DNA from 4 places in the Bradyrhizobium sp. HKCCYLRH3073 genome. Region 2 is predicted to be linked to each of the others. Evidence: predicted binding sites of a transcription regulator. Region 2 holds the regulator's gene; each other region holds the start of a gene.

Region 1 (7,785 bases), on a different contig from region 2:
GCGCCACGCCGGCTCGGGGGCGTCGGCGCCTTGGGTGGATCGGAGCTGTGGGTGGTCATGTCCGCAAATTAAGCGCTGCCGCGCCGTCTCGCCAGCTTGCGATCGCGCCATGCACAGGGCAGGGCGGTAACGCTCCGTTAAGCACGTTAATGGCCGGGTAACCCGGCTTAACAACGGCTTAACCTAAAACTCTCGATAAATGCTCACGAAAGAAGCGAGAGTTCCGTAACCACGCCGGCCCGCGCAGCACAGTCGCGCGGCGCATGCTCCGGCGGGTGACGGCGAGTGGCGTGGAGTGAGCGATGAACAGGTTCTTGGTCGGTGCTGCCGCCGCGGCGGGCTTGGGCGCGGCGGCTCTCGGATCGGTCTCGGCGCAGGCGGCGGACCTCGGCTACGGGCGCGGCGCGCCCTACACCGTCAACCAGCCCCTCAACGCCTACAGCTGGGCCGGCCCCTATCTCGGCGGCACGCTGGGCTATGAATGGGGCACCGTCGGCAACAACCCGACCAAGCCGTCCGGTCTCACCGGCGGCCTGACCGCGGGCTACAATTGGCAGAACGGCCCGTGGGTGTTCGGCGCCGAGGGCGACATCAACCTGACCGGCGCCAACGACACCTTCGCGCCGTGGAAGTTCTCCAACCCGTGGTTCGGCACCTTGCGCGGCCGCGCCGGCTACGCCTTCAACAACATCCTGTTCTACGGCACCGGCGGCCTCGCCTTTGGCGGCCTGCGCGCCGAGACCTTCGGTCTTTCGGAATCGCACACCACGGTGGGCTGGACGCTCGGCGCCGGCACCGAGTTCGGCCTGGCGCAGAACTGGACCGCCAAGATCGAGTATCTCTACGTCGATCTCGACAGCAGCAATTTCGTGATCACGGGGGCGAAGAACGACTATCGGTTTGGAATTGTGCGCGCAGGCATCAACTTCCACTTCTGATGGCAACGAGGGAATAGGAAGAAGAAACGTCCAACGACAACCTCCCGGCCGCTCGCGCGGCCGGGATTTTTTTGTCGGAGCGCTCCGTGCAATCGTGCATCATCGCGCGCGGCCTGCACGTACGAGCCGGCAATGCTGTGCACGCAAACAGGCGCTGCCGACAGCTTCCAAACCAACGAAGAGGTGGCGTCGAGGCGCGTCCGGTTGCAATCACGCCGGCGCGCGAACGACCGCCAGGCGGGCTCGTCCTAAGACGATAGCACCAGGTTCACCGCTTTCGGGCCCTTGCCCTTCTTGTCCGGCTCGACCTCGAAGCTGATCCGCTGTCCTTCGGTCAGGTCCTTCAGGCCCGCGCGCTCCACCGCCGTGATGTGCACGAACACGTCGCGTCCACCGTCGTCCGGCTTGATGAAGCCGTAGCCGCGTTCACCGTTGAAGAACTTGACCGTCCCAGTCATGGCCATCGGGAAACTCCTCCCCCGCAATGCTTCCTCCACTGCGCGCCCTGCGCAGCGTCCGACCGGACATCACTTTGATCGGAAAGCGTTGGCCACCTTAACGCCCAGCGCTCGCCGCGCCGGATCGCCGGATCTTGTTAGGCCTTGATCACCCCGCCGCAACCATTCGCGGAAGCGGAACGTAAAGCCAGTCTTACAATCGGACACAATAATACGGTTCCGCGCCGATTGACTACGGCTTTTCGACCAGTAGCCGTTTCAAGCTTTGGGGAATTCGATTCGGAAGCGCGCCGCGCCGCCCTGGCCGAGCGGCTTCTGCAGTTCCTGCAGGATGAGCTTCAGCTCGTCATGCAATGTCCAGGGCGGGTTGACGATCAGCAGTCCGGTCGAGGTCAGCGCCTCGCCTTCGATTTGCGGCGCAACACTGAACTCGATCCGCAGCACCTTGCCGGGCGGCTTGGCCGCGGCCGCGAGCGCCGCGACGCGATCGCTCAGCTCTTCCGTCGCGCGTCGGCTCTTGGCGGGATACCAAAGCACGTAGATACCGGTGGTCCACTTCGCGAAGGCCGCGGCAAAGCGGTCGGCGAGCCGCTCGAACTCATCCTTCGCCTCGAACGCCGGATCGATCAGCACCACGCCCCGGCGCTCGTTCGGCGGCACGAAGGCGGGCAGGGCGACCCAGCCGTCGAGATCGACGACGCGGGCCTGGGTGTCGCGGCGCAACTGATCGATCAGCTGCTTGCGGGGGATCGGCGCCAGCTCGCACAGGGTCATGCGGTCCTGCGGCCGCAGCAGCGCGCGCGCGATCAGCGGCGAGCCGGGATAGGCGACGAGCTCGGCCGTCGGATTGAACGATCGGACGATATCCAGATAGGGCTGGACCAGCGCATAGACCTGATCCGACAGCCGCGCCTGCAGCAGGCGGGCAATGCCGGTGAGGAACTCGCCGCTGCGGGTCGCCTCGTCGCCGGTGAGATCGTACAGGCCAGCGCCGGCATGGGTGTCGATCACCCGGAATGCAGCGGGCTTCTCCTGGAGGTAGACCAGGATGCGCGTCAGCACGATGTGCTTGATGACGTCGGCGAAGCCGCCGGCGTGAAAGGCGTGTCGGTAGTTCATGCCGTCCGGGTTACGCCGTTCCGCGTCAAAAGGGTACCCCGTCGATGCGCCGGATGCCCTTTCGGAGAGCCGCGGATCATCGCCGCCGCAACAGGCGCCGCAGGCCGACGCGCTGCGGTCGCCCGATTCGCAGTCGCTAGCCGCCGCGGACCGGCGGCATGTTGACCTCGTCGCGCCGGCAGGCCTGCCGGTCGATCTCGTCGCAATTGCGAAACTCGAGGTCCTTCGACAGGCAGATCCGGACCTCGCTCAGCCGGGTGCGATTGCAGGTGACGGCAATGCCCGATGTCGTGAGCTTGGGGTTGGCCTTGATGAAGGCTTCCTCAACCGCCGCCGGCGCCACTGTCTTGGCTTCCGCGAGATCGAGAAATTCCGGCGGGATCTTGATGGCGGCCCGCGCCTTGCGGATGGCTTCGAAATAGGCCTTCGCCGACATGCCGGCGCAGGTGCCGTGCTTGTCCCACTCGTTGTAGATCAGGCCCGGCGCCGGCATCAGGTCGAGCATCGAGGTCATGATGTTGCGCGGCAGGCGCGGCGCCGGCTGCTCGCAATATTCGGGGTAGCCGTTCTCGTATTGCGGCCACAGCCCGTGCACGACGAACGAGTAGGGCCGGCCGGTGCACTGTTGGGACCGGCTGCCGCGGCCGCCGCGCTCCTCCGCCTCGGCACAGTACGAGGGCGACCACGACAGCGAGAGAACGTAGAAGTCGAACGCGCCCGGCGCATTCTGGCGCCGGTCCTGCGCCGCGGCGGAGCCAGCCGCGAGCACACCGAGCAAGAGGGCAAAGCAGGCGATCGTTCTGGACAACAGGACGGCAGGTCGGCGCAGGCAATCGAACATGGCATACTCCCCGGACAATGCCAGGAGCCTACCAGCGCGCGGGAACATTTCAAGAACAAAAATGGCTGCCCCGAGGCAGCCATTGGTCAGCTGGCCGCTCGCGCGAGCGGGCGATGCGCCGGGAAAGGCGAATCAGGGCTTGGCGGCGCGGCAGGCCGGATTGAAGGCCCAGTTGCGATCGAGGCCGACGACGCAGAACTCGACGCCCTGGTCATAGCCGGCGAAGCCGCCATCCTCGATGATCGAGAAGTTGACGGTGCGCGCCTTGCCGTCGCTGATCATCACGCTGCCGGTGCAGAAGCGGCGCGGGATGTTGTCGGACTGCCAGGGCCGGAAGGCGATCTCATGGACATTGGCGACGCCGGTAATCGTCAGCGAGGAATTCCAGAAGGTGCTCTCCTTGTCCTGGAATCGCGAGACGATGGTCGGAATGGCCGCCTCGCAAGGCGCGACCCGGCCGTCATATTTCGGGCCGGACAGCCAGAAGTTCATCTCGAGCGGGTTGGCCGCCTGGGCCGGCGCGGTCGCGACCGCGAGCAGCGCGCCGCATGCGGCACCGAACGTCTTGAAAGCTGAGCTGAAGTCGCGCATGGGCCGTCCGCAAGGCTGATCCGGGAGCGTGGACCGTGCCGCGGTGGCCACAGGAGGTCAAGTGCAACGCGGCAACACTCCACGATTAGTCCTGTTAACCCGGGGCCGGTGTTCTTTTCTTGACCGCACGGGACCTTTAGAATGGCAGGCCAGATCGAGGAGAATGCAATGCGGACGCTGATGGCCGGATTCGTGAAGACTGCAGGCCTCGTGGCCGCTGGGATGGTTCTGGTTGCCGCGTCCGCCCAGGCCGACGTGGTGCCGCCCTTCAAGGGCAATGACACCGGCGGCATCATCGCCTATCAGCTGGCCCAGACCACGGATGCGCGCCAGCTCGCGGTCGACCACTGCGCCTCCTACGGCAAGGTCGCGAAGTTCGGCGCCGTCGATGCGCGCTACGGCGGCTACGTCTCGTTCTCCTGCCGCTGGGTACCGTACGGCTCGGCGCAGCGGCCGCTGCGGACGCTCTACTGACCTTCCATCAACTGCCGTTCTCCTAATTGCCATCTTTTGGCGGCATTCGCTCTGGCATCGATCAACGAGCCGGAACGGGGGCACATGACCTGCACACGCATCGCAATCGGGCTGTTGGCCTGCTGCCTCCTGGGCGTGACCGCGAGCCATGAGGCTCGGGCCGTCGACCTGCCGGTGCGCAAGGCCGGCCTGTGGGAGCTGAAGATGATCAGATCCGGCGGTCAGCTGCCGGAGGCGACGATACAGCACTGCACCGACGCGGCCACCGACAAGGAGATGAACAACTTCGCCTCTCCGATGGCGCAGCAGGTCTGCTCCAAGCAGGACATCCAGAAAACCGCGACCGGCTACGTCTCCGATTCGGTCTGCAATTTCGGCGGCATCAATACGACGTCGCATGCCGACATCACCGGCGATTTCAACTCGGCCTATACGGTGAAGACGATGTCGCGCGTCACGGGCGGCGCCGCCGGCACCGGGGTGAAGGACACCGCGATGACGATCGAGGCCAAGTGGCTCGGCGCCTGCAAGCCCGACCAGAAGCCCGGGGACATCGTGATGCCCGGCGGCATGAAGATGAACGTCAAGGACATGGCCAAGCTGAAGGCCCTGATCCCGGGCGTGAAGCAGTAGGCGGGCGCTCGTTGCGCGTGATGGGCGCAGCGACGTGGATCGTCGCTCATTCGCGGACGCAAAGCACGATCTTCCCGATGTGCCGGCCCGTCTCCATGCGGGCATGCGCAGCGGCCGCCTCGGACAGGCGATAGGTGCTGTCGATGTGCGGCCGAATGGCCGTTCCGAGAAGAGGCCAGATCCGCTGCCGCAGCTCGGTCGCGATGCGCCGCTTGAGATCGAGCGACGTCGACCGCAGGAACGCGCCGGTGATGCTGGCCCGGCGCACCATCAGGCTGCGCAGCGGCACCGCCAGCTCCTTGCCCTGTCCAGCCGAGAGCTGGGCGATCCGTCCGCCCATCGCGAGCGCCGCAAGGTCCTGGGCGATGTGAGCGCCGGCGGAGGTGTCGAGGATGCAGTCGACCCCGCGCGTCCCCGTCGCCGCGCGGATCTGCTCGGCGAGATCGGGATCGGCATAGTCGAACACGGCGCTGCAGCCGAGCCTGAGTGCCAGGGCGCGCTTCTCCGCGGTGCCGGCGGTGGCCATGACGGGATGTCCCAGCGCGCGCAGCAGCTGGATCGCGATCGTGCCGACGCCGCTGCTGCCGCCGTGAATCAGGGTGGTCTCGCCGGGCGCCATGCGCATCAGCTCGAAGAAGTTGAACCAGGTCGTGAACAGCGCCTCGGGCAGGGCGGCGCCCTGGATCCAGTCGAGGCTGCTCGGCAGGTCCAGCGCAAGATGCTGATCGGTGGCGACGTATTGCGCGTAGGAGCCGCCGTCGGTCAGCGCCATCACCGCTTGACCCAGCCGTTCCGGGGAAACGTCGGCGCCGCAGGCCACGATGCGCCCCGAGGCTTCCAATCCCGGTATGGGATTGGGCTCCCGCGATGGCCCGGCAGCGCGCTGGTTGCAGTCGTGACGGTTGATGCCGGCGGCGGCGACCTCGATCAGGACGTCGTCGGGGCCGAGCCGCGGGACCGGCCAGTCCTGTCGCTCTGACAGGACCTCCGGGCCGCCCGCGGCGGTGATGATGACGGCGTGCTGATCGTCCGGAATCATGTGTAGTCGCTCATGTGCTCACTTGCCGACCAGGCCGCACTTGCTGCGGTCGAGCGGACGAAACGCCTGATCGGGGGCGATCTTCGTCACCAGCTTGACGAAGTCCCAGGGGCCCTTCGATTCGGCGGGAGTCTTGACCTGGACGAGGTACAGGTCGTGCACCATGCGCTGGTCGTCGCGGATCTGACCGTGGTCCGCATAGGCGTCCGAGACCGGTGTGGATTTCATCTTCGCCATCACCGTTGCGCCGTCGTCGCTGTCCGCATCCTTCACCGCCTGCAGATAGTGCCGCACGGCCGAATAAACCCCGGCCTGGATCTGTGACGGCATCGCCTTGCGGCGCGCGTAGAACGCGTCGGAGAAGCGGCGCGCGGCGGGGGAGGCGTCCTCGAAGAAGCTGGTGACGATGAGATCGCCCTGCGTCGCCTTGAGGCCGATGGCTTCGATGTCGACGTTCTGGAACGACATCGGCACGATCTTGATCCCCTGCGCCGCAAGCCCGAATTCCTCGGCCTGCTTGATGGCGGTGGCATTGTCGCCGGCGACGTTGAGCGCCAGGATCTTGGCGCCGGAGGCCTGGGCCTGCAACAGGAACGAGCCGTAATCCGGCGTGCCGAGCTGCGCCTTGACGCTGCCGGCGACCGTGCCGCCGAGCTCGGCGATGCGGGCGCGCGCGGTCGCCTCGACCGAATGGCCGAACGCATAGTCGCCGGTGATGAAGAACCACGGCTCCTTGCTGGTCTGCATGATGCCCGAGACGACGGCGGTGGCGGTCGAATAGGCGTCGTGCGTCCATTGCACCGAGGTCGGCGCGCACGCCTCGTCGGTGAGCTGGTTGGCGCCGGCCCCCGAGACGAGGAAGATCCTGCCGTTGCTGCGCACCAGCTCCTGGACGCCGAGCGCCGCGCCGGAGCTGCCGCCGTCCGCGATCGCCTGCACGCCGTCCTGTTCGAACCAGCGCCGGGCGATCGCGACCGCGATATCCGGCTTGTTCTGGTGGTCCGCCTGAAGGATCTCGATCGGCCTGCCGTTGATGTTGCCGCCGAATTCCTCTGCGGCCATCCGTGCCGCTTCCACCGAGCCGGGCCCCATCGCGGTCGCAAAGATGCCGGTCATGTCGGTGAGCACGCCAATCCGGATGGCTTTCCCTTTGATGTCCGCCTGCGCGGATGAGCCTGCAAGCAGCAACAGCGCGGCGATGCCCGCTGTGAGACGTCGCGACATGATGATCCTCCCCGGATTCAACGACTTTGTTTGTTATGTCGTGTTTGGTTGGTGCGCCGCGCGGTTCCGCGAGGCGGAGACGTCAGGCCGCCGGTTCGGCGGCCACGGGATTGCGCAGTACGCCGATGCCCGAGATCTCGACCTCGACCGTATCGCCGGGCTTCATGAACAGTGGCGGGGTGCGCTTGAAGCCGACGCCTCCCGGCGTGCCGGTGACGATCACGTCGCCCGGCAGCAAGGTCATGATCTCCGAGCAATAGACGATCAGATCAGGCACGTCGGTGATGAGCAGGTCCGTGGTGGTCCGCTGCACGGTCTCGCCATTGAGGCGGGTCTGCAGCGTCAGCCTGGACGGGTCGGGAATTTCGTCGGCGGTGACGAGCCAGGGGCCGAACGCGCCGGACTGGTCGAAGGTCTTGCCCGACAGGAATTGCGACGTATGGCGCTGCCAGTCGCGGATGCTGCCTT
Region 2 (7,785 bases):
CGCCGGGCCGCTCCTTGTCGTTGCCGGTGGCCGTGTCGATCAGCACCACCCGCTCCGGCGTCCGCACCAGCCAGCTATGGATGCTCAGGCGCAGCGATCCCGTGCGCGGATCGACCGATCCCGGCCCGAAACGGCCGCGTTCGCGGGCAATGCTGGCGGCGTCCACGCCTGGAAACAGAAACTCGCCCTCGACCGCATCGAGACCGATCTCGAAAATCCTGCTGATGGTGGCGTCCCCGACGCGATAGGTCGTGATGTCCTGCATGTTTGGCGGCCTCGATCCGAACGGTGATCTTGTCTGGGCCGAGATCTACGATTAGGTCATGCATTCCTCAAATCGATCCAACTCATGCAGTCCATCGATCATTTCGATCTTCGCTCCTTCGACCTCAATCTGCTGGTCGCGTTCGACGCGCTGATGCAGGAGCGCAGCGTGACACGCGCGGCGGCGCGCCTGAAGGTGGGGCAGCCGGCGATGAGCCATTCGCTGTCGACGCTTCGCGTGCTGCTGCAGGATGAGCTGTTCGTCCGCGTCGGCACGATCATGCAGCCGACCCCCAAGGCTGCGGTGCTGGCCGGACCGGTTCGGGCGGCGTTGGCCCAGATGCAGGCTGCGTTGCACGCCGCACCGGAGTTCGACCCAGCGACCGAGCAGCGCACCATCCGCTTGGGATTCTCGAGCGAGGTCGAGCTGCTGCTGATCCCCGAACTCACGGCGGAGCTGCGTCGAACGGCGCCCGGCGTGCGGCTTCTCAGCCGTCCGACCGAACGCAACGAGGTGCATCGTCTGCTCGACGAGGGCGCCTTGGATGTCGGCGTCGGCTGCTTCGAGGCGGTGGCGCTGCGGCACCGATCCCAGTTCCTGTTCGAGCAGGCGCTGAGCTGCGTCTACAATCCAAAGCGCATCGCGATGAAAACACCGATCGGCCTGGATGCCTATCTGTCGCTTCCGCACGCACTGGTGACGCTGACCAACAGCCTGCAGGGCTGCCTGGAGGCGGCGCTGGATGAGATCGGCACCGAGCTCAACGTGGTCTCGGCCTCCTCGGATTTCCTCAGCGTGCTGGCGACGGTGGCCGCGTCACCGGTGATCACCACGATCCCGACCCGGATGGCAAGGCTCTACGGACCCCGGTTTGGGCTGGCGCTCTGTCCGGCGCCGTTGAAGTTGCGGCTGCCGGCGGTCTCGATGGTCTGGCCGCTGCAGCTCGACCGCGATGCCGCATCGGTCTGGCTGCGGAACATGGTGGCAAACATCCTGCACACCACCGAGCGCGCCGCCTGTCGCGCGGCTGCCGGATAGCTCCGTCTGGACTCCGTGTGCACGTGAGCAGATCGCGACTGCCCCCCCCCGGCATGATTGCAGAGTTTCTCGCGCGATCGTGAGGCGGCGGGCCACGCGACGCACCTTCAGACGATCGGAAAGCCGGGAGCGGCTTAGGCTCTTGGCCACCCCGTGCGCGTTCGGTTAGAAGGCGATTCAGTCGATCTGCCCGTCTTCGTCCGAAGGTAATCCCATGGCCCTGATGCCGGTCTCCGATGCGTTGTCCGCGGTGCTCGCCGGCACCGAGCCGCTGGCTGAGGAAATGGTCGGGCTGGACGAGGCCTATCACCGCATCCTGGCCCGCGACCTCGCGGCGCTGCGGACGCAGCCGCCCGAGGCGATGTCGGCGATGGATGGCTATGCGGTGCGCGCGGCCGACGCAGCCAAGGCCAAGGCGCGGCTGAAGGTGATCGGCGAGGTCGCGGCGGGACGGCCGTTCGATCGCGTGGTCGGGCCCGGCGAGGCGGCGCGGATCTTCACCGGCGGCGTTGTCCCCGCAGGCGCCGACGCGGTGGTGATCCAGGAGGACACGATCGCCGAGGACGGCCATGTCGTGATCACCGAGGCCGCGATCACAGGCCGGCACATCCGGCCGGCCGGCGTCGACTTCCACCAGGGCATGGTGCTGCTGAAGGCCGGGCGCCGGCTCAGCGACCGCGACCTGTCCCTGGCGGCCAGCATGAATCATCCGGCGCTGCCGGTGCGGCGGCGGCCGAAGGTGGCGCTGCTCGCCACCGGCGACGAGCTGGTGATGCCGGGCTCGACGCCCGGCCCGGGGCAGATCGTCTATTCCAACGGCTACGCGCTGCGGGCGCTGGTGCGCAGCGAGGGCGCGACGCCGATCGATCTCGGCATCGCCGCGGATACGATGGCGGCGACGGTCGCTGGAATCCGGCGCGCCCGCGCGGCAGAGGCCGACGTCCTGATCACGACCGGCGGCGCCTCGGTCGGCGATCACGACCTGGTCAAGCAGGCGCTGGAGGCCGAGGGCGTCGAAATGGCGTTCTGGAAGATCGCGATGCGGCCGGGCAAGCCGATGATGCACGGACGGCTCGGCGACATCAGGGTGATCGGACTGCCCGGCAATCCGGTGTCGTCCTATGTCTGCGCCATCCTGTTCATGGTGCCGCTGATTCGGCGCCTGCTCGGCCGCGACGAGGCCGTGATGCCGCGCGAGACCGCCCTGCTCGGCCGCGAGTTGGGGGCGAACGATTCGCGCGAGGACTATCTGCGGGCGCAGCTCGAGGAGCGCGCCGACGGCACGCTGGTAGCCACCCCAGTGAGCCAGCAGGATTCGTCGCTGCTCGGGAACCTCGCGCTGTCGCAGGCGCTGGTGATCCGGCCGGCGTTTGCGCCGAAGGCGCCTGCCGGCAGCCCGTGCGAGATCCTGCGCCTGCCGAACTGAGCCGCTTCCCCGGTAAAGCCCGGTCCGTTCATCATATTTTTAGGATTGCGGAACACACATCGAACATATAGTGTCCGTTCATGATTTGTTTTTAGTATGTTGCGGGCGACGCGATGACGGTCCGACTCCAGGGCGCTCTCAGCCGGCTTGTGCTCAAGGCGCAGCTCCTGGACTCGGACAACAACAAACCGGGGACCAGGTCGAAATGCTGACGCGCAAACAGTACGAACTTCTGCGGTTCATCAACGAGCGGCTCAAGGAAGCCGGCGTGCCGCCGTCCTTCGACGAGATGAAGGATGCGCTCGATCTGCGTTCGAAGTCCGGCATTCATCGCCTGATCACGGCGCTCGAGGAGCGTGGCTTCATCCGCCGGCTGCCGAATCGCGCCCGCGCGATCGAGGTGATCAAGCTGCCCGAGCTGTCGCAGGCCGCGGGCAACCGTCGCGGCTTCACGCCGTCGGTGATCGAAGGCAATCTCGGCAAGGTGCGCACCAGCACTCCCGCGCTAGACGATGGCGAGCGCCCTGTCGCGGTGCCGGTGATGGGCCGCATCGCCGCCGGTACCCCGATCGAGGCGCTGCAGACGCGCAGCCACACCATCAGCGTGCCTGCCGACATGCTCGGCAACGGCGATCACTATGCGCTCGAGGTGCGCGGCGACTCGATGGTCGATGCCGGCATCCTCGACGGTGACATGGCGCTGATCCAGCGCAACGAGACCGCCGACACCGGCGACATCGTGGTGGCGCTGATCGACGATGAGGAAGCGACCTTGAAGCGCTTCCGCCGCCGCGGCGCATCGATCGCGCTCGAGCCGGCCAACACCGCCTACGAGGTGCGCATCCTGCCGCCGAACCGGGTGAAGATCCAAGGCAAGCTGGTCGGGCTGTACCGCAAGTACTGATCGCGAATGGGATCGGTCGATCGGCGGCGGGCGCACGCGCTGTCGCCGCCGAGCGAGAAGCCAGCCAAGCTGGAAGCAGCCAGCAAAATACGCCACACGCGAATGCACTTCATGATGTGCAGCGCGGCATGCTCAAACGCTTGTGATCGGCCGCGGGCACACGCGATGCAGATCAGCGCAGAATTGCCGCGAAGCGCGCGCTAACATCACCATCGATGTCCACTCTGATAGAGGCCTGCGCCTGTCCGGGGGGAGCGTGGGTCGGCTATCTCTCAACGAGGAGCGATCCGATGTGTGACTACAGCCTCCATGCGGTTGCGTCCCGTCCCGCCAAGGTCGGCGAGACGTTGATCTCGATGACCTTCCGTGGCACCGCCACCCGCGGCTTCGCCCTGGAGAGCGAGCCGACCGTCGCAGTCTGCATGATGCCCGGCACCGAGTTGGCCTTCGCCGAGGACGTCCGCTACGACAGCCGCTGGCTCTGGACCCGGACGATCCGCGAGCGCGTCGCAAAGTTCAACAGCATCGAGACCCACATTCCCGATCGCCATCACGACGCGATCGAGTTCGCCGACGGCCGCCACGTGCTGGTGACCCAGCTCTGCGAGGGCCAGCGCGTCACCGTGCTGCAATTGCCGGTCAGCAAGCAGCCGGCAGAGCGTCGCCCGGACATCGGCGAGGACGTGCCGACGTCGCATGCCACACCGATTCGCCGCATCAGCATCACCTGAGGGCCTGCGCGTCGGCATTTCTGTCGGTCGTGAGCGCGCTTTCGACGGTGGGAGACTTGGTCAACTTGGGTTCTGCAAGCGCAAAGTCCTCTCGGGCGAACGTCCGGCATCGCATCGGATAGGAACGACATCCCTCGGCCGGCATTGTTTGCCGGGGGAGCTTGCCGCCGTGGTCAACAAGATCGATTGGAACAAGGCCGGACGGATCACCGAGCCCGGCCGCTACATGCTTGCGTTCGGATGGCTGACGGTCACGGCTGATGACGTCGCCATCTGGCAACGCTATCCGGGCGCCGCGTTCACGCTGGTCGAAGGTCCATCGCTGTTCGATGGACCAGACGACACCGAGTATCATCTCGGCACGTTCGAGCTGCCCGGCACTCAATCCTGCTCGCTCTGCTCGGTCTCCGGCGGCGTCGCGTCCTGAAGCGGCGCGGCCGGCGCACGCGGCGTCAGCGTCGTGTCGAACGCGCCGGCCTCGGCGGGTGCCGGCCACCATGGGCGGTCGGTGCCGCCGGCACGCGCCGGCGTCACGGCGAAGCCTATGCCCTGCTGCACCAGCAACAAGGCGCCCTGCTGCCGCAGCCGCTCGCGATCGATCACGGCCGCCGCGCAGGATGACGGCGCGGCGCGCGCGGTGACGATCAGCGCGACACGGGCGCAATCGTCGGCGAGCGCCTCAGCGCGCAAGGTCATGGCGGCGAAGCGGCCGTCGGCCATCGCGACCACGCAGCCCGCCTCGTCGCAGGAGACGCCATCGGCGAGCGAGGCGTCCGCCGGCAGCCGGGCATCGGCGTCGGCCGCGAGCCACTCCTTGGTGGCGAACACATCCTTGCCGGCGCGCATCACATGCAGGCGTCCGTCACGGCCGCGCACCGCCACCGCGCGCCCATCGCCGGCGACCAGGACGTCGGGCAGCGGCGTCGCGGCCGCCCAGGCGGTGGCGGCCAAAAGCCCCATGGCGCCCAACCAGCGCAGCGGTGTGCGCAGCAGGCCGATCAGGATGACGCCCAGGCTGGCCAGGATCAGCGGGCCGATGCCGAAGGCCGGGATGCGCCCGACCGCGCCCGGCAGCGCCGCCACCCAGCGCGTCACCGCGATCATCCAGTCGATGCCGAGGCCCATCAGCGACCACCAGACGCCATCCAGGCCGAACGGCGCCGCCAGCAAGCCCATCAGGCCGGCCGGCATCACCAGCGCCGAGACCACCGGCATCGCCGCGAGATTGGCGAGCACGCCATAGGGCGTCACGCGATGGAAATGGAAGGCGGCATAGGGCGTGGTCGCGAGCCCCGCGATCAGCGAGGCCAGCAGCAGCATCGCAAGCTCGCGCCCGCCCCACAGCGCGACGCGCTGCGTCGTGGAGCTGTCCGGCGTCGCGAACAGCCTGGGCAGGCCGAACTGCACCAGCGCGACCAGGCCGAGCGTTGCCGCGAACGACATCTGGAAGCTCGGATGCACCAGCGCCTCGGGGGCTGCGATCAGCACGATCATCGCCGCGACCGCGAGCGTGCGGAAAGTGACGGCGCGGCGGTCGACCATGACCGCGATCAGCACCACGGCCGTCATGAAGAACGACCTCTGGGTCGCGACCTCCGCGCCTGAGAGCAACAGATAGAACGCCGCCGCGACCAGCGCCGCGGCCGCCGCCCATTTCTTGATCGGGAGGCTGACGGTAAGGCCGGGGATCAGCGCCAGCAGCGCGCGCACGGCGAAGAACACGACGCCGGCGACGACCGCCATGTGATAGCCGGAGATCGACAGCACATGGCCGAGGCCGGAGATGAACATCGCGTCGTTGACATCGGGCGTGATGGCGTCGCGCCGGCCGGTCAGCAGCGCGGTGGCAATCGCCCGCTCGTCACCCGACAGCCGGCCGCGGATGCGCGCATCGATCGCATCGCGCAGGCCCTGCATGGCCGCCGCATAGCCCAGGCCGAAGCCGGCGGCCTGCGGCGGCGGCGCCGTCGTGATCGCGCCCATCACGAAGCCGGAGGCGCCGATGCCCTGGAAGAACATGTCGCGCGCGAAGTCGTAGGATCCCGGCCGCACCGGGGCCATCGGCGGCAGCAGCCGCGCCTTGAGCTGCACGAAGCTGCCGACCTCGGGCGCCGTGCCCTTGCGCACCGCGAGCCGCACCCGCGCCAGCGTGATCGCGTTGCGCGGGCTCTCCATCGCGGTGACGCGCAGCACGATGCGGTCGCTGCGCTCGCGGATGTCGCGCGCCTCGACGAAGCCGGACAGCGCCACCGAATACAGCGGCCGCGCCAGCACCGGATGCGCCACCCGCGCGGTCTTGAGGGTCGCGGTGGCAAAGCCGCACGCCGCCGCCGCGATCATCACGGCCGCCGGAAACAGCCGATGCCGCCGCATCATGATGGCGACGAGGCAGAGCAGCGCCGCCGTGATGGCGGCGATCCAGAGCACAGGCTCGTGATCGGCGGTGAAATACAGCGCGATGCCGGCCCCGAATGCCACCGGCACCCAGGGCAGCAGCCGCCCCGCGCCGGCCTCCTCGGCCGCCCAGATCTTGAGGCGCGCGGCGAACGCCGATGACGCGCCGGGCCGGATCGCGGGCCAGCCGCCGGCCAGCGCGCCCCGCGGCGGCCAGACGTCGGCCATCACGCCCGCGATCCCGCGCCGCCCTCCTGGACGTCCTGCTGGCGGCCTGACCGGCTCCGCCATTGCCAACACCACCCGTGACCCGACCGGGCGGGAAGGCTATCGGAAGCTGCGCGAGGCCGCCTAGCAGAACGAAACGGGAATCCTGGCTTTCTGCACGCGCACCTGGCTTGGAACTTTTCGCATCGCACGCGCTTATTGGGGTATGGACGCTAAAGGTATTGACGACCCCTTCGCCGATCTCGCGCTCGAGAGGGCGATCCACCTCCGCTGGACTCTCCGGGACATCAAGGCCCACCGGCTCACGCTGTCCCCAGTCGCCGAGGAAGACCTCTCGCTCCTCGCCGAGCGCGGGCTCGTCGAGCTCACCGACGGTGTACCGACCCTGACGAACGCCGGCCAGGACGCGATCAGCTGAGCTGCAAGCGTCCCGCGGCTTCCGCTCGCCTCAGCCCTTGGCGACCTCCTTCGCAAACGTGTCGCGCAGGCCGATGGTACGATTGAACACGAGCTTGTCGGGCGTCGAGTCCGGATCGCGCACAAAGTAGCCCTGGCGCTCGAACTGCATCGGCGCATCCGAATTGCTCGCCGCGATCGCCGGCTCGATGCGCGCGTCGGTCAGGACCTCCAGCGAGTTCGGATTGAGATCGGCGGTGAAGTCGGCGGCGTTCGGACTCGGATTGGCGAACAGCTGATTGTAGAGGCGGATTTCGGCTTTCAGCGACTGCGCGGCCGGCAGCCAGTGCATCGTCGCCTTGACCTTGCGCCCGTCCGGCGCGTTGCCGCCCTTGGTCGCGGG
Region 3 (7,785 bases), on a different contig from region 2:
TCGCCCTTGGCGACCTTGTCGAGATCGCTGCCGCGCTTGCCGCGGGTGAGCAGCTGGCACAGCCGGCCGTAGGCGGCGCGGTCGCGCGGATAGACCAGGATGTCCGGCGTGCCGCAGGTGAACACCAGCCGTGCGCCGTAGAGCAGCTTCGGCTTGCAGCTCAGCCGGTCACTACTCAGCTCGCTGTAGGCGCGGACGATGCCGGCGAGCGTGTTGTGGTCGGCGATGCCGATGGCGGTGAGGCGATACTCGGCGGCCTGATGCACATAGTCCTGCGGATGCGAGCCGCCGTGCAGGAAGGAAAAATTGGTGGTGATGCCGATCTCGGCATAGGGGTTAGGGGTCATGGGGTGATCGCCGAGGCTGGGCGGCGGCACGATGCCTGACCCTTAAAGGGATGATGTAAGCGCGCATCTTGCGGCTTGCTCGGCCCTCACCTCGCCCCGCTTGCGGGGGCGCGACGAGCTGCGCTCGCGCTGAGAGGTCGGATTGCATCGTCAGATGCAATCCGGGTGAGGGGGTACAGGTCTCACCACGAACACTTCCCGTGCGGCTGCCCCTCACCCCACCCCTCTCCCCGTGAAGAACGGGGAGAGGGAGCGCACCGTCCGCGCTGCAAGTGCTCGGATCCAATTTCCAGACAAGTGCGTTAACTTGCTCTCCAAAGGGGAAGTAGCGAGCTTGCCGCGAGATGTGTGTGATCGCTCCCGCCCTCATGCGAACAGCCCGTGCATGTACCAGGCGGGCTGCATCGGCAAACCGTTCTCCGGCTGCTCGAGCTCGCGGTCATACAGACCGTCGCGGTAGAGCCAGAAGCGCAGGCCGTGCTCGTCCTCGACGCGGAAATAGTCACGCGTGAGGCCCTGCCCGTCCGGCCGCCACCATTCCATCGCGATGCGCTCCGGGCCTTCGGCGCGCACCACCGCATGCGCGGCACGACGCCAGACGAAGCGCGCGGGCGGGCCATCGGGGACACCGGCGATCACCTGAATGGCCTCGGGGCGCGCGAACAGCCGCAGAGGCCGCAACGGCGGCTCGCCTTCGGTACGGTCAGGCCAGTCGGCCGCACTCGAAGCTGGGAGATTTTGCTGCGCCGGCAACGGCAGCGCCGCGCGTTCCGGAATATGCGTATCCACCGGCAGATGCACGACCACACGCTTGCCGCCGATGCGCGCGGCGATGCGGTCGATCAGGGCCGAGAGCTCATCATTGTCATGAACATGCGCGTCGAGATCGCGCTGCTGCTGCACCACGATCTCGCTGCGGCTGGCCGACAGCCGCATCATGTCGAAGCCGAAGCCGGGATCGAGCGGATCATTCAGCGCCTCGAGCCGTTCGCGAAACAGCCGGTCGATGACGGCGGCCTCGGTGACCGGCTGGCCGGTGTCGACCGCGATGACGCGCACCAGCCCATCGGTGCGGAAGAAGCAGGCCTCCAGCCGCCGCGCGCCCTTGCCCTGCTGCGCCATCGCCGCCACCAGCATCGCGGCCAGACTGGAGAGGCTCGCCGCGATCACGGTGTCGGTCGCGACCGGCTCGGCGAAGCGCTTGTCGACGATGTAGTCCGGCGGGACCTTTCGCGGGCTGATCGGCGCATCGGCCTCGCCCAGCGCCTGCGCCAGCACACGGGTGAAAGCGGCGCCGAACCGCGCGGTGATCTCGTTGCGGCCGCGCGACGCGACGTCGCCGATCGTCTTCAAGCCGGCGCGGCGCAGGCCGAGCGTGATCGCCTCGCTGCCGCCCAGCGCGGCCACCGGCAGCGGCGCCACCGCAGTCGCCTCCTCGCCATCAGGCACGATGCGGCCGTGCACCTGCCGGTTCAGCGTCCGCGCGCAGACGGCGTTGGAGGCGATCGCCGCCGACACAATGAGGCCGTGCGCGGTCAGCGCGTCGCAGACCGACCGCATCAGTCTGGCTTCGCCGCCGAACAGATGCACGCAGCCGGTGATGTCGAGCAAAAGCCCATGCGGGGGATCGAGCGCCACCAGCGGCGTGAAGCGGTCGCACCAGTCGGCGATGCCCTCCAGCATCTTTGCATCAGCCGCCAAATCCGCCTCGTGCACGACGAGATCGGGACAGACCGCGCGGGCATTGGCCAAGGGCTGGCCGAGGCTGACGCCGTGACGCGCCGCCGCCTCGTCCAACGAATGGATCAGCAGCACATTGGCATCCTTGAGGACGACGGCCTGCGGAAGGCCATCATGCGGATCGGCGGCGCGGCTGCGCTTGATGCGATCGATGGGCAGGCGCGGCAGCCACAAGCTGAGGATCCGCCGCCGGTTCATTGAAACGGCATGCATCGGGGGTCCACTCCATGATCCATCGTCCGGTCTGGCCGTGACGGTTGCGAATGAGCTCGGCATCGAGGCGCGGCGCGCCCCACGCCATCCAGGGCGCCGAGGGCAGCGACGGCGCGGTGCGGACGATCCAGCGCGTCTCGGCGGTCGAGGGCTCGGGCGTGGCCGCGATGCGCAGCATGAGCGCCGTCACCCCGGACTCCTGCGCCGCCAGGGTCAGCTTGCGGCTGGCGACGAGATCGAGCTTTTGCGTCTCGCCCCACACCTCCAGCATCACACCGCTCAGCGCATCGCAGGCGAGCGCATCGGCGGCGGTGCGCAGGGCGTGATCGAGATCGGGCGCGCGCACGATCACGATCCGACGCGGATCGAGGCCGAGCTCGGCGAGCCCGCTCATCGACAGCGCGCCCATCTCGCGCTCGGCGAAATCCTGCCGGATCCAGATCAGCGGCCGGCGCGCGGCGACACGCGCGGCAAGCCCGCACAGAAAACCGGTCGCGGCCGCCGCCTGGCGGCCGGTCTCGGCGAACACCTCATGCAGCGCGCCGGTGGCGAGCCCACCCTGCAGCACCGCATCGGCCGCGTCATGGCCGAGCGCGACCCGGCGCAAATCATGTGCGCCATCTCCCGCCTCGAGACGGGCAATGCGGCCGCGCAGACGCGCGAGCGTATCCATGCGTGCGCCGGTCATCCGTCGCCGCTCCTCTTCAATCCATCGTGCGGGCGCTGCCGTTCTCAAGTGAAGCAGGCAGTTGAACCCGCGACGACCCTCTTTGTTCATGATACGTTCTAATATAAAGCTAACGCCTTCGAGAGAGTCAATCGGGATTGCCCCGGATACGATTCAACGAATGGAATCAAAGGGATTCAAAGGTATGGAGCTGCTCCGCAAGCTGGAGATCCTGGCCGATGCCGCCAAGTACGACGCGTCCTGCGCCTCCAGCGGTACTGAGATGCGGGATTCCCGCGACGGCAAGGGTCTCGGCTCGACCGCGCCCGGCATGGGCATCTGCCATTCCTATGCGCCGGACGGACGCTGCATCTCGCTGCTCAAGGTTCTGCTGACCAATGCCTGCAACTACGACTGCCTGTATTGCGTCAACCGCGCCTCCTCCAACGTGCCGCGCGCCCGCTTCACGGTCGACGAGGTGGTGAAGCTCACCATCGACTTCTATCGCCGCAACTACATCGAGGGGCTATTCCTGTCGTCGGGCATCATCCGCAGCCCGGACTACACGATGGAGCAGGTCGTGAGCGTCGCGCGCAAGCTGCGCGAGGAGCATCGCTTCCGCGGATACATCCATCTGAAGACGATTCCCGAAGCCGACGAGGCGCTGATCGCGGAAGCCGGCCGCTACGCCGACCGGCTCAGCATCAACATCGAGACGCCGCTGGAAGAGAGCCTGACGCAGCTCGCGCCGGAGAAGGACCAGCGCGCGATCCGCCGCACCATGGGCCGTCTCAGGCTGAAGCTCGACGAGACGGCGGAAGCCAAGAAGACGGTGCGCCGGGCGAAGCCGCCGCGCTTTGCGCCGGCCGGCCAGAGCACGCAGATGATCGTCGGCGCCGACGCGGCCAACGACCGCGTCATCCTGTCGACCTCGGCCAATCTCTACGGCGCCTACAAGCTCAAGCGCGTGTATTACTCCGCCTTCAGCCCGATCCCCGATGCCAGCCGCGCGCTGCCGCTGCAGGCCCCGCCTCTGGTGCGCGAGCACCGGCTGTACCAGGCCGACTGGCTGATGCGGTTCTACGGCTTCGACGCCGACGAGATCGTCGAGGAGAACGAGGGCATGCTGCCGCTCGACATCGACCCCAAGCTTGCCTGGGCGCTGCGCCACCGCGACCGCTTCCCGCTCGACATCAACACCGCAAGCCACGAGGAGCTGCTGCGCGTACCCGGCTTCGGCACCCGCACCGTGCAGCGCATCCTCGCGACCCGGCGCACCACCACGATCCGCCTTGCGGATCTCGCCCGGCTCAACGTCGTCCGGAACAAGGCGCTGCCGTTCATCGTTCTCTCCGACCACCGGCCGTCTCCGTCTTTGCTCGACGGTGCCAGCCTCAGAGCCCGGCTGCGGCCCAAGCCGCAGCAGCTGGGATTTGGATTCTAATTGAACCGGTCATGGCCGGGCTTGTCCCGGCCATCCACGTCTTTGTTTCAGGCACGACGTGGATGCCCGGCACGGGGGCCGGGCATGACGACGCGGAGAGTGTGTGCCAGATGCACGTCGTAACCCTCGACAGCGACACCGATTTCGACGGCTGGCGCCGGGCGGCGCGGGCGCTGGCGATGAACGACGTCAGGCCGGCAGATGTGAGCTGGCGGGTCAAGGGCGCGGCGCCCGACCTGTTTGACGACGAGGCCGAGACGGAGTTGCCAGAGGTGCCCAAGGGGGCATTCTCGGTGCCGGCGAGCTTCATGGAGCTGGCTGAAAGTGCGATCCTGCATCGCGACCCCAGCCGCTTCGCCCTGCTCTATCGGCTGCTGTGGCGGCTGCGGACCAACCACGATCTCATGGACATCGCCACCGATCCCGACGTCGCGCAGGCCAATGCGCTGGCGCGCGCGGTGCGCCGCGACGTCCACAAGATGCACGCCTTCGTCCGTTTCCGCGAGGTCGGCCGCGAGCGCGAGTCACGCTACGTCGCCTGGTTCGAGCCGGAGCATCACATCGTCGAGCGCGCCGCGCCGTTCTTCGCCCGGCGCTTCGCCGACATGCCCTGGTCGATCCTCACCCCGGAAATCTGCGCGCATTGGGACGGCAGCCACGTCTCGTTCACGCCGGGTGTGAGCAAGGCCGAAGCGCCGTCGGAAGACCGCCTCGAAGAGGTGTGGCTGCGCTATTATGCCAGCATTTTCAATCCGGCACGGCTCAAAGTGAAGGCAATGGAAAAGGAGATGCCGAAGAAATATTGGCAGAACCTGCCCGAGGCCAAGCTGATCCAGCCGCTGATCGCGGCTGCCGCCCGGCGCACCACCGAGATGATCGCCGAACCTGGCACCGAACCGCACAAGCCACAGAAGCGCGTCGAGGAGACCGCGATGACCCGCAAGCCGAAAGCCCACGCGCATGCTGCTGCTGAGACCTCACGTGATGTTGTCGCCGCCGACCTTGAGACCTTGCGTGAAGAAGCCGCGTCCTGCCGCGCCTGCCCGCTGTGGAAGGATGCGACCCAGACCGTGTTCGGGGAAGGTCCTGAGCATGCGCCGCTGATGCTGGTCGGCGAGCAGCCGGGCGACAAGGAGGATCTGGCCGGCCATCCGTTCGTCGGCCCGGCGGGACAGATGCTCGACCGTGCGCTCGCAGAGGCTGGCATCGACCGGTCCAAGGTCTACGTCACCAATGCGGTGAAGCATTTCAAGTTCGTGCCGCGCGGCAAGATCCGGCTGCACCAGAAGCCGGCCACGCCGGAGATCAAGGCCTGCCGGCAATGGTACGAGCGCGAGCTCGCCGCCGTCCGGCCCGCTCTGGTCGTGGCGCTGGGTGCCACCGCGGCGCAGTCGGTGTTCGGCAAGATCACCCAGGTCACCAAGAATCGCGGCCATGTGGTCGACCTGCCCGATGGTGTCAGGGCGATGATCACGGTGCACCCGTCCTATCTCTTGCGCCTGCCCGACGCCGACGCCAAGGCGCGTGAATACGAACTCTTCGTGCAAGACCTGAAGATCGCCGCCGCCGCGCTCAAGCGCGCCCACGCGGCATGACCGCCTCCCCGCCATCGGGCGTGAAGCACGACGCGGCAACCGTCGGTCAGGATTTACGCGAGGTGTAAACGTGCTCGCGCAGCAGGGCCTGGATCAGCGCGGCGCGATCCGGAAACCCGAGCGATCCCGCCAACTCCGCCTCGTCCTGGCCTCCGTCGTCGGACGCTGCCGGCAGATATCTCGCCATCAGCTCGTCCTCGCTGATCCCGAAATCGGCCGGACAGCCGCCGCCATCGATCTCCGTCTGCTTCAGCACCTCGCATTTGTCGCGGGCGCGCGCCAGCAGATCCTCGAAATGGCCGTCGATCCGGGCCCAGTCGGCCAGCGCATTCAGGGCCGAGCCGTTGAGCCCCTTCCTGAACGAGCGTATGCGCGCCTCGTCCAGCATCAGCTCCAGAAACTCCGAGCGGGTCAGGCCGTTGCGCGCGATCCACGCCTCGAGCTCGGCCGGGTCCATCAGATCCCTGCTCTGGCGAAACCGGATGATCTCCGCGCTCAGCGCCTGGGCGTCGACCCTGACGCCGCGGCGCTTGGCCTCCGATGCGGCGAGAAATCGCGCGATCGCCTTGTCGGACAGGTCGCCGCCGCGCGCCGCCAGCAGCCGCAGCTCGTCCATCAGTTGCGGCGTCCCGTCCGGGATGCCGGACTCGCGTTCTGCGGGCGCCGAGCGCTGCGCGTCCTGGATCAGCCCGTCCCACAACTGCGTGTGTTCGAAGGCGTACTCGACCGCCTTGGGCACCACGTCTCCGGCGAACCGGCGCCGCATCGTCCGCAGCATCTCCAGCGCGTCCTCGCGCTTCTGGTCGATGCGGTGATCCGGCAGCCAGGCCTCGAGCGCGGCGATCTCCTGCGACGTCAGGCGGCCATCGGACCGCGCGCCCTGCAGCAGCGCCGGGTAGCTGCGCTCGGGATAGAAGCTTGCCTTGCCGAGCGCCTCCAGGATCTGACGGGACGCCTCCGAGATCACCCCAGCGGCGACCGCCTTCTGCAGGGTGAAACGGATGTTGACCAGCGGCTCGGACAGCGCGGGAAAGCCGAGCTCCGCCGGCCCGTGAATCAGGGCGACCTCGTCGTCGGCCTCGAACACGCCGTCGCGATACGCCGCGAACACCTTGCCGACGCCCTCCATGCCGAACGCGTGCAGCTCGGCCGCGCGCAGCGCGCCCATGCTGGCGCTGCCGAACACATGGATGCCGTTGGCCATCGCCCACAGGATCTCCTTGTGCCACACCGACGGCACCTGCTCGAAATAGCCGTCGATGATCCCGATCGCCGCAGGCTTCGCCAGCGCAGCGCGATAGACGTCGCCCTGCTGCACCGGCGGGAGATACTCCGCCTCCAATTCGAGCGCGGCGTCGCGCGGATGCAGCGTCGGCCCGGTGAACACGATGCATGTCATAGCGGGTGCCCCGATGGCTGGCGCCGCGAGAGCTGATCATCGGCGAAGGCCCGCGCCCTCCGCCCCGGGCTGTAGTCCGGATTCTTGTCGAAGGTCTCTAGCCCTGGAATGACGACCCTCGCCACGGGGATCTCGAACCTGCTCTTGGTGAGATCGACCGCGATCACCTGTCGGACACCGGCGGATTGCAGCCGATCGAGAACCACGGCGAGATCGTCGTTGAACGTCTCCGAGACCAGCGACGGCGTTTCGCGCAGGCTTCGCGTCGGCGGGCTCGTTCGCAGCAACGCCCGCTGCTCGCCGAGAAACTGCGCGGCCAGCGCCGTCTCGTCATATTCCTCGCGAAACACGTCGTCGCGCGCCCCCGCGATCAGCGTCAG
Region 4 (7,785 bases), on a different contig from region 2:
ATGGTGAACCGGGGGTTAGCCCGAGTCACAGAACCGGATTGGCCGGCGATGAGGAATGATTGCGGGCCGCGACGATCAGTGCGGCAGCGTCCCCGGCCGTCATGTGGCTGGAGCGGACGTAGATGCGATAGTCGGCGCGGCCATCGGCATCATCGCGGGCGAGATAGATCCGCTGCGAACCCGCAAGGCGATCAGCCGCGATCGCGACGACCTGGGTGGCGGCCGTGATGCCGCAACCCCGATCCTCTTCCACGGGCGCATCGTCGACCACGACGACATCGGCCGCCTCCGGACTGTCCGCCAGGGCCACGCGCACCGTGGCGAGCGCGGGATCGTCGGTGAAGTCGACATGCAGATCGGCGTGGAACGGCGCCGAGCCGAGCGAGGCGCTGTCGGCGCCGACGGCAATGCAGGGCTGCGGGGAGGGTGCCAATTCGACCTTGGCAATGACCACGGCCGCGATCAGCGGCACGGCCGAAACGATGACCTTGAAACGCAACATGATACGCACCGACGCGGCAGGCCTGAGGACGAAACGCGGGCCTTATGGTTGTCGGAGCGTAAAGAGAAGTCGTTACCAGAGTGTTGAAGGGGCGGGCAGTCACGCCGCGTGACGATTGTCCTCCGCCAGCGCGCGATACGACAGCGCCTCGGCCAGATGCAGCCGGCCGATCGCCTCGGCGTGGTCGAGATCGGCGAGCGTCCGCGCCACGCGCAGCACGCGGTGATAGCCGCGCGCCGACAGCCGCATCGTCTCGGCGGCCTCGCGCAAGAGCTTCTGGCCGGGGGCGTCGAGCCTGGCGACCTCGTCGAGCACGGCGGCGGGCGCCTCGGCGTTGGTGCGGATATGCGGTAGGCCGGCCTTGGCATAGCGGGCGCGCTGCAGGTCGCGCGCGGCGGCGACGCGGGCGGCGACCTCGGCCGAGCCTTCCTTCGACGGCGGCAGGATCAGGTCGGCGGCGGTGACGGCGGGGACCTCGATGCGCAGATCGATGCGGTCCATCAGCGGGCCGGAGATGCGCGTCTGGTAGTCGGCCGTGCAGCGGTCGATGCGGCCGCGCTTGCAGGCGTAGCCGGGCTCGAAGGCGTTGCCGCAGCGGCACGGATTCATCGCGGCGACCAGCATGAAGCGGGCAGGGTAGGTGACGCGGTGGTTGGCGCGCGAGATCGAGACCTCGCCATTCTCCAGCGGCTGGCGCAGCGAATCCAGCACGCGCGGATCGAATTCCGGCAGCTCGTCGAGGAACAGCACGCCCTGATGCGCCAGCGAGATCTCGCCGGGCCGGGCGCGCAGGCCGCCGCCGGTCAGCGCCGCCATGCTGGCGGAATGATGCGGGCTGCGGAACGGCCGCCGGTTGGTCAGCGCGCCGCCCTCGATCTCGCCGGCGACCGAGGCGATCATCGACACTTCCAAGAGCTCGGCCGGCGACAGCGGCGGCAGGATCGACGGCAGCCGCGCCGCCAGCATCGACTTGCCGGCGCCGGGCGAGCCGATCATCAGCAGATGATGCCCGCCGGCGGCGGCGATCTCGAGCGCGCGCTTGCCGCTCTCCTGGCCCTTGATGTCGCGCAGGTCGAGCAGGCTCGCGGGCGCCTCCTGGATTTTCGGCTGCGGCCGCGACAGCACCTGCGTGCCCTTGAAGTGGTTGGCGATCTGGATCAGCGAGCTCGCCGCGATGATCTGCAAATCGGGGCTCGCCCACGCCGCCTCGGCGCCGCAGGCTGCCGGGCAGATCAGGCCTTCCTCGCGGCCATTGGCGCCGATCGCGGCCGGCAGCACGCCCGCCACGGGCGCGATCGAGCCGTCGAGGCCGAGCTCGCCGAGCACGGTGAAGCCGCTGAGCGCATCCGGCGGAATGGCGCCGATCGCGGCCATCAGGCCGAGCGCGATCGGCAGGTCGTAATGGCTGCCTTCCTTCGGCACGTCGGCCGGCGCCAGGTTCACGGTGATCCGCCGCGCCGGCAGCGCCAGGCCGGAGGCGATCAGCGCCGAGCGCACCCGCTCGCGCGCCTCCGACACCGCCTTGTCCGGCAGGCCGACGATCGCGAAGGCCGGCAGTCCGGGTGCGACCTGGACCTGCACGTCGACCGCGCGGGCCTCGATCCCCTCAAAGGCGACGGTGGAAACGCGCTGGACCATGATGCCCCTCCCGTCTGGGACGCTAGCGGAAGCAGGCATTGTTCGCAAGAACAATACGGGAACATTGTCGTTGCCGCGCTCTGCTGCAATCCATTAACGACAGCCGCGTGAGGTTGCAGCTCCGGCCGCTGGGCTTAACGCGCCTTTAGTCCGGCCTTCGCATTCTTCCGCAATTGATGATCGACCCGCGCCTCCGTCACGGCCGAGAGGCGCCCAACGAGGGACGTGTGATGCCTCCAGCGCCCGCGGCAGCTCCAACCGCCAAGACGCCCGCCGGTGATGCGCGGACGGTGTCCGAGCTCGCCACCGACATGCTGCGCCGGACCACCAGCCTGTTCCTGGCCGGTCCGCGGCCGGCGTCCGCCGAGCAGCTCGATCTCTACGACCAGATGTTCGCCAGGCTGATGCCGCAGGTCGCGACCGAGCTGCTGGCCGAGCTGAGCATGGCGCTCGCCGGCGTCGAACGCGCGCCTTACGCGACGGCGCGGATGCTCGCCGTTCATCCCGAATTGCGCGTCGCCGGGCCGATGCTGGCCAAGGCGGCGGTGCTGACCGAGCGCGACCTCGCCGAGTTCATCCGCACCGGCAGCCCGGCGCATCTGGCCGCGATCGCCAGCCGCAGGGGCATCGGCGACGCCCTCACGACGCAGCTGATCGCGCGCGGCTTTCCGGCGGTGCGCATGGCGCTGGCGCAGAACCTCACGTCAAAGCTGTCCGAGGACGGCTATCGCAGCCTGTTCAAGATCGCCGAGCGCGACGAGGATCTCGCCGAGAAGCTCGCGCTGCGCACCGACCTGCCGGCCAAGCTGTCGCGCGCCTTCGTCGCCGCGGCCAGCGAGGGCGCCCGCGCCCGCTTCATCAAGGCCGCACCGCCGGCGACCCGCGCCACCCTGCAGGCGACGCCGACCCGCTCGCCCGGTGCGGCGATGCGCGCGATCTGGGACTATCAGCAGGTCAAGGCTGAGGTCGCCGCCCTCAGCCGCACCGGCAAGCTCGGCGACTCCGCCGTCAACCGCTTCTGTGCCACCGGCGATTTCCCTGCCGTGATCGCGGCGCTGGCGCTGCTCTGCGTCGTCACCATCGAGACGATCGAGACGCTGCTGGAGGAGGATCGCCTCACGGATCTGCTGCTGGCCTGCAAGGCGGCACGGCTGAGCTGGGCGACGACGTCGATGATCCTGCGCGAGCGGCCCGGCTGCGACGCGCTTCCAGCCGATGACCTCGAGGAGGCGCGCAAGCGCTTCGAGAAGCTTGCGCTGTCCGAAGCGCAGTGGAAGGTGCGCGGGCTCGAATCGCGCTGAGCGAGCGCGGGAAGCGGCGTCAGCCCGGCGGGGTCGACGGGTAGGCCGTGAAGTCGATCTTGAACATCGCCGGGTCGAGCTTCTTGGTCGTATCGAGATTGTAGACGGCAATCGTGGTGTCGTAGCCCTGCGGATCGGTCACGGTCCACTGCTTGAGCTGGCCGTCCTTGGCGCCGAGCATCAGCATCAGCCGGCTGGTGCCGATCAGGGCCTGCTTCTCCTCGATCGTGATCGTGACGTAGAGGTCGTCGGCGGCGACCGCGATCACGTTGGTGTCCTTCAACAGGTCGATGCGGTCGGACAAGAGGTAGCGCAGCGGCGTCTGCGACAGCGGATAGACGTCCTGGGTGGCGAGCTTGCGGTCGCGCACCACCAGCGAGGAGCCGTCGGCGATGATGTCGATCGGGGTCGGCGGGTCATATTCGAAGCGGACCTTGCCGGGCTTCTGGATGTAGAAATCACCCTTGGTCTTGCTGCCGTCCGGGCCGACCTGAACGAAATTCCCGACCAGCGTCTGCAGCGACGACAGATAGGCGCTGACCTTGGCCGCCTGCGCCTTCTGGTTGGCGTCGAACGAGGTGAAGATGCTGGCCGGCACGTTGCGCCGGGGATCGGGAATGACCGGATTGGGCGGGGCCGTCTGCGTGGTCGAGGGGCTCTGGCCGGCCCGCTGCTGGTCGGAGGCGCTGAGCTGGGAGCCGCTCTTCGGGCCTGATTTCGGAGCCGGCGTGCCTTGCGCGGCGGCGTGACCGGACGCTCCGGCGATGGAGCATGTCGTCACGGCGCAGGCGACCAGCCAGGCGCCGATCCGGCGCCCGCGCCAAGCTGCGTGATACGAAAACGTGCTGTTCAACAAGGAGCTTTTCAAAACGACGTCCTGAGGTTTTACGCGTTCTATCCCGGTTCGGCCGGGCAGCGTGATCGTAATCGCGTGAAGATCGGGCACCGAAGCGGCGTTTCTGCGGCCATCGGGCCGTCAGAACCCGCCTTCCTCCTCGGGCACCAGGATCTCGCGCTTGCCGGCGTGGTTGGCCTGGCCGACGATGCCTTCCTGTTCCATCCGCTCCATCAGCGAAGCGGCCTTGTTATAGCCGATCTGCAGCCGGCGTTGAATGTAGCTGGTGGAGGCCTTGCGGTCGCGCTTCACCACGGCAACCGCCTGGGAAAACAGATCGTCGCCGCCGCCACCGCCACCCATGCCGGTGGCGTCGAACACGGCGCCATCCTCCTCGCTCGGCTCCTCGGCGGTGACCGCCTCGAGATATTCCGGCGAGCCCTGGGCCTTGAGATGCTTGACCACCTTCTCGACCTCCTCGTCGGAGCAGAACGGGCCGTGCACGCGGCTGATGCGGCCGCCGCCGGCCATGTAGAGCATGTCGCCCTGGCCGAGCAGCTGCTCGGCGCCCATCTCGCCGAGAATGGTGCGGCTGTCGATCTTGGACGTCACCTGGAAGGAGATGCGGGTCGGGAAGTTGGCCTTGATGGTGCCGGTGATGACGTCGACCGACGGACGCTGCGTCGCCAGGATGACGTGCAGGCCGGCGGCGCGCGCCATCTGGGCGAGGCGCTGCACCGTGCCCTCGATGTCCTTGCCGGCGACCATCATCAGGTCGGCCATCTCGTCGACGATGATGACGATGTAGGGCAGGGGATCGAGGTCGAGCTTCTCTTCCTCGTAGATCGCCTTGCCGCTCTCCTTGTCGAAGCCGGTATGGACGGTGCGGGTCAGCTCCTCGCCCTTGGCGCGGGCTTCGCCGAGACGGGCGTTGTAGCCGTCGATGTTGCGCACGCCGAGCTTGGCCATCTTCTTGTAGCGCTCCTCCATCTCGCGCACGGCCCATTTCAGCGCGACCACGGCCTTCTTCGGGTCGGTCACGACGGGCGTGAGGAGATGCGGGATGCCGTCATAGACGGAAAGCTCGAGCATCTTCGGGTCGACCATGATGAGGCGGCACTGATCGGGGCGCAGCCGATACACCAGGCTCAGGATCATGGTGTTGATCGCGACCGACTTGCCCGAGCCGGTGGTGCCGGCGATCAGCATGTGCGGGGTGCGGGCGAGATCGATGATGATGGATTCGCCGCCGATGTTCTTGCCGAGGCACAGCGGCAGCTTGGCGACGCTCTCGGTCGCCTCCTTGGCCACCAGCAGCTCGCGCAGGTACACCTTCTCGCGATGCACGTTGGGCAGCTCGATGCCGATGGCGTTGCGGCCGGGCACGACGGCGACGCGCGCCGACAGCGCGCTCATCGAGCGGGCGATGTCGTCGGCCAGGCCGATCACGCGCGACGACTTGATGCCGGGCGCGGGCTCCAGCTCGTACAGCGTGACGACCGGGCCGGGATGCGCCTTGACGATCTCGCCGCGCACCCCGAAATCCTGCAGCACGCCTTCCAGCGCGCGCGAATTGGCCTCCAGCTCGCTCTTCGACAGCGGCTGGCGGTCGGAGGATTTCGGCGCCGCCAGCATCGAGACCGAGGGCAGATCGTATTTGTCGTTGGACTTTTTCGCAGGAGTCTTCGGCGCCGGCTTCTTGCGCGACTTCGGAGCGGGCTCCTCCTCCTCTTCTTCGTCCTCGCCCTCCTCGGTTTCTTCCTCGTCGCCGCCGTCCTCATCCATTTCGGGCGCGAGCGTCGGCTTGCCCTGGCCGCGGCCGAGGCTCGGCTCCTGCCGGCCTGCGGCGGCGGCGCGCGGCTGCGGACCTGACGACACCAGCGCGCGGTAGGCCGTGCTGAGGAACCAGACGACCTGCGCCTTGGCGCTCATGATGGCGTGGAACACCCAGCCGAGCCGGATCGCCTTGCGGTCGTCATCGTCCTCAGGGTCGGCCAGCGGCGTGTCGTCGTCCTCCTCCGCGAGCAGGCTCGGATCGGCTTCCTTTGCGCCCATGCCGCCGGCCACCAGCAGGCAGCCGATCATCGCCACCAGAAGAAGGGCGCCGAGCACCAGCCGATAGATCACGCCGGGCGGTCCGAACACCACGGCCGGTGCGCGCACCAGGGCATCGCCGACGACACCGCCGAGACCGGTCGGCAGCGGCCAGGCATGCGAGCGTGGCCAGCAGCTGGCAAAGCCGGCGGCGATGACGGCGCCGAGAATCCAGGCGCCGAAGCGCAGCGCCTCGCGGTCGAACGGCCGGTGCGTCATCATCCGCCAGCCGCGGATCGAAAGCGGCAGGATCGCCATGATCGAGCCGAGACCGAGGATCTGCATCAGCAGATCGGCGCTGATCGCGCCGGGATAGCCGACGATGTTGCGGATCGCGCGCGAGGTGGCGTGGCTCAGGCTGGGGTCCCGCACCGACCACGTCATCAGCGCCGCCGCGGCCACGCCGCACAGCGCGATCAGGCAGAGGCCCGCGAGCTCGCGCAGCCGCCGCACCAGCGCGTCGCGCAGCGACGTCGGCAGGTGGTTGACCAGGGGAATGACTCGTTCGATCGCCGGCATCTGCATCAGCCCCGCGATTATCCCAGGACCTCGACCAGCCGGTGCAACGCCTCACCGGTGGATTCGGCATCGGCCACCAGCGCCAGCCTGATGTAGCCGAGGCCCGGATTGAAGCCGTCGGCCTGCGGCCGCGCCAGGTAGCTGCCGGGCACCACGCGCACGCCGGCGTCGCGATACAGCCGCAACGTCACCTCCTCGTCGCCGCCGCGCTCAGTGACGTCGAGCCAGACGCAGAAGCCGCCATCGGGCCGCCTGTAGCCATAGCGGTTGCCGATGATCTGGTCGGCGAGATCGAACTTGGCGCGGTACAGCCGCCGGTTCTCCTCGACATGGGCCTCGTCGGCATAGGCGGCGACCGCCACGTGCTGCAGCGGCACCGGCACCTGCGGCGCCGCGACATTGCGCAGCTCGTGAAAGCCCGCGAGGAATCGGCGGTCGCCGGCGGCGAAGCCGATCCGCATGCCCGGCACGTTGGAGCGCTTCGACAGTGACTGGAACGCGACCACATTGGTGTAGTCGGGCCCGGCATGCTCCAGCATGCTGCCGGGCGCCGCCTTCGTGTAGATCTCCGAATAGCATTCGTCGCTGAAGATCAGGAAGCCGTAGGCGTTGGCGAGCCGGACCAGCTTGCGCATATAGTCCGCTGATGCCACCGAGCCCTGCGGGTTGGCCGGCGTCGCAAGGTAGAACGCGATCGTGCGCGACAGCGTCGCCTCGTCGATCGCATCGAGGTCCGGCAGAAAGCCGTTCTCGCGCGTCGTCGGCAGATAGATGGAGTCGCAGCCGGCGGTGCGCGCGCCGACGCCATACACCGGATAGAACGGGTTCGGCATCAGGATCGCGGGCTTGCCGCGGCGCGGGCCGACGTGGCGGAGCGCGGCATGGGCGGCGAAGAA

Evidence for each region. Region 2 encodes LexA, which represses DNA repair genes until DNA is damaged. Its sites were predicted from a motif close to TGTTCNNNNTGTGTTCNG; they were not measured.
Region 1: the regulator LexA is predicted to act here: its motif matches at 3,397-3,414, upstream of ACQR1X_RS23300 (ribonuclease T2).
Region 3: the regulator LexA is predicted to act here: its motif matches at 3,072-3,089, upstream of ACQR1X_RS29995 (ImuA family protein).
Region 4: the regulator LexA is predicted to act here: its motif matches at 2,187-2,204, upstream of ACQR1X_RS13385 (YifB family Mg chelatase-like AAA ATPase).

The regions. Positions count from the first base shown of each region.
Region 1 covers NZ_JBNPUD010000010.1:166,262-174,046, reverse strand. Annotated here, with positions in the region: gene uvrC (excinuclease ABC subunit UvrC) at 1-59, opposite strand, end outside; gene ACQR1X_RS23315 (outer membrane protein) at 303-938, shown strand; gene ACQR1X_RS23310 (cold-shock protein) at 1,187-1,402, opposite strand; gene ACQR1X_RS23305 (23S rRNA (adenine(2030)-N(6))-methyltransferase RlmJ) at 1,655-2,515, opposite strand; gene ACQR1X_RS23300 (ribonuclease T2) at 2,652-3,356, opposite strand; gene ACQR1X_RS23295 (hypothetical protein) at 3,489-3,947, opposite strand; gene ACQR1X_RS23290 (hypothetical protein) at 4,116-4,421, shown strand; gene ACQR1X_RS23285 (DUF3617 domain-containing protein) at 4,506-5,054, shown strand; gene ACQR1X_RS23280 (NAD(P)H-quinone oxidoreductase) at 5,101-6,093, opposite strand; gene ACQR1X_RS23275 (ABC transporter substrate-binding protein) at 6,112-7,317, opposite strand; gene ACQR1X_RS23270 (fumarylacetoacetate hydrolase family protein) at 7,400-7,785, opposite strand, start outside.
Region 2 covers NZ_JBNPUD010000007.1:21,965-29,749, forward strand. Annotated here, with positions in the region: gene ACQR1X_RS17615 (MBL fold metallo-hydrolase) at 1-265, opposite strand, end outside; gene ACQR1X_RS17620 (LysR family transcriptional regulator) at 350-1,303, shown strand; gene ACQR1X_RS17625 (molybdopterin molybdotransferase MoeA) at 1,518-2,729, shown strand; gene lexA (transcriptional repressor LexA) at 2,935-3,633, shown strand; gene ACQR1X_RS17635 (hypothetical protein) at 3,924-4,364, shown strand; gene ACQR1X_RS17640 (hypothetical protein) at 4,534-4,791, shown strand; gene ACQR1X_RS17645 (ComEC/Rec2 family competence protein) at 4,746-7,049, opposite strand; gene ACQR1X_RS17650 (hypothetical protein) at 7,192-7,404, shown strand; gene ACQR1X_RS17655 (glutamine--tRNA ligase/YqeY domain fusion protein) at 7,435-7,785, opposite strand, start outside.
Region 3 covers NZ_JBNPUD010000020.1:3,608-11,392, forward strand. Annotated here, with positions in the region: gene ACQR1X_RS29985 (error-prone DNA polymerase) at 1-347, opposite strand, end outside; gene ACQR1X_RS29990 (Y-family DNA polymerase) at 714-2,300, opposite strand; gene ACQR1X_RS29995 (ImuA family protein) at 2,200-2,988, opposite strand; gene ACQR1X_RS30000 (putative DNA modification/repair radical SAM protein) at 3,173-4,411, shown strand; gene ACQR1X_RS30005 (UdgX family uracil-DNA binding protein) at 4,522-6,006, shown strand; gene ACQR1X_RS30010 (TfuA-like protein) at 6,053-7,393, opposite strand; gene ACQR1X_RS30015 (YcaO-like family protein) at 7,402-7,785, opposite strand, start outside.
Region 4 covers NZ_JBNPUD010000004.1:516,806-524,590, forward strand. Annotated here, with positions in the region: gene ACQR1X_RS13380 (hypothetical protein) at 26-502, opposite strand; gene ACQR1X_RS13385 (YifB family Mg chelatase-like AAA ATPase) at 602-2,140, opposite strand; gene ACQR1X_RS13390 (DUF2336 domain-containing protein) at 2,371-3,441, shown strand; gene ACQR1X_RS13395 (outer membrane lipoprotein carrier protein LolA) at 3,461-4,249, opposite strand; gene ACQR1X_RS13400 (DNA translocase FtsK) at 4,418-6,895, opposite strand; gene ACQR1X_RS13405 (aminotransferase class I/II-fold pyridoxal phosphate-dependent enzyme) at 6,907-7,785, opposite strand, start outside.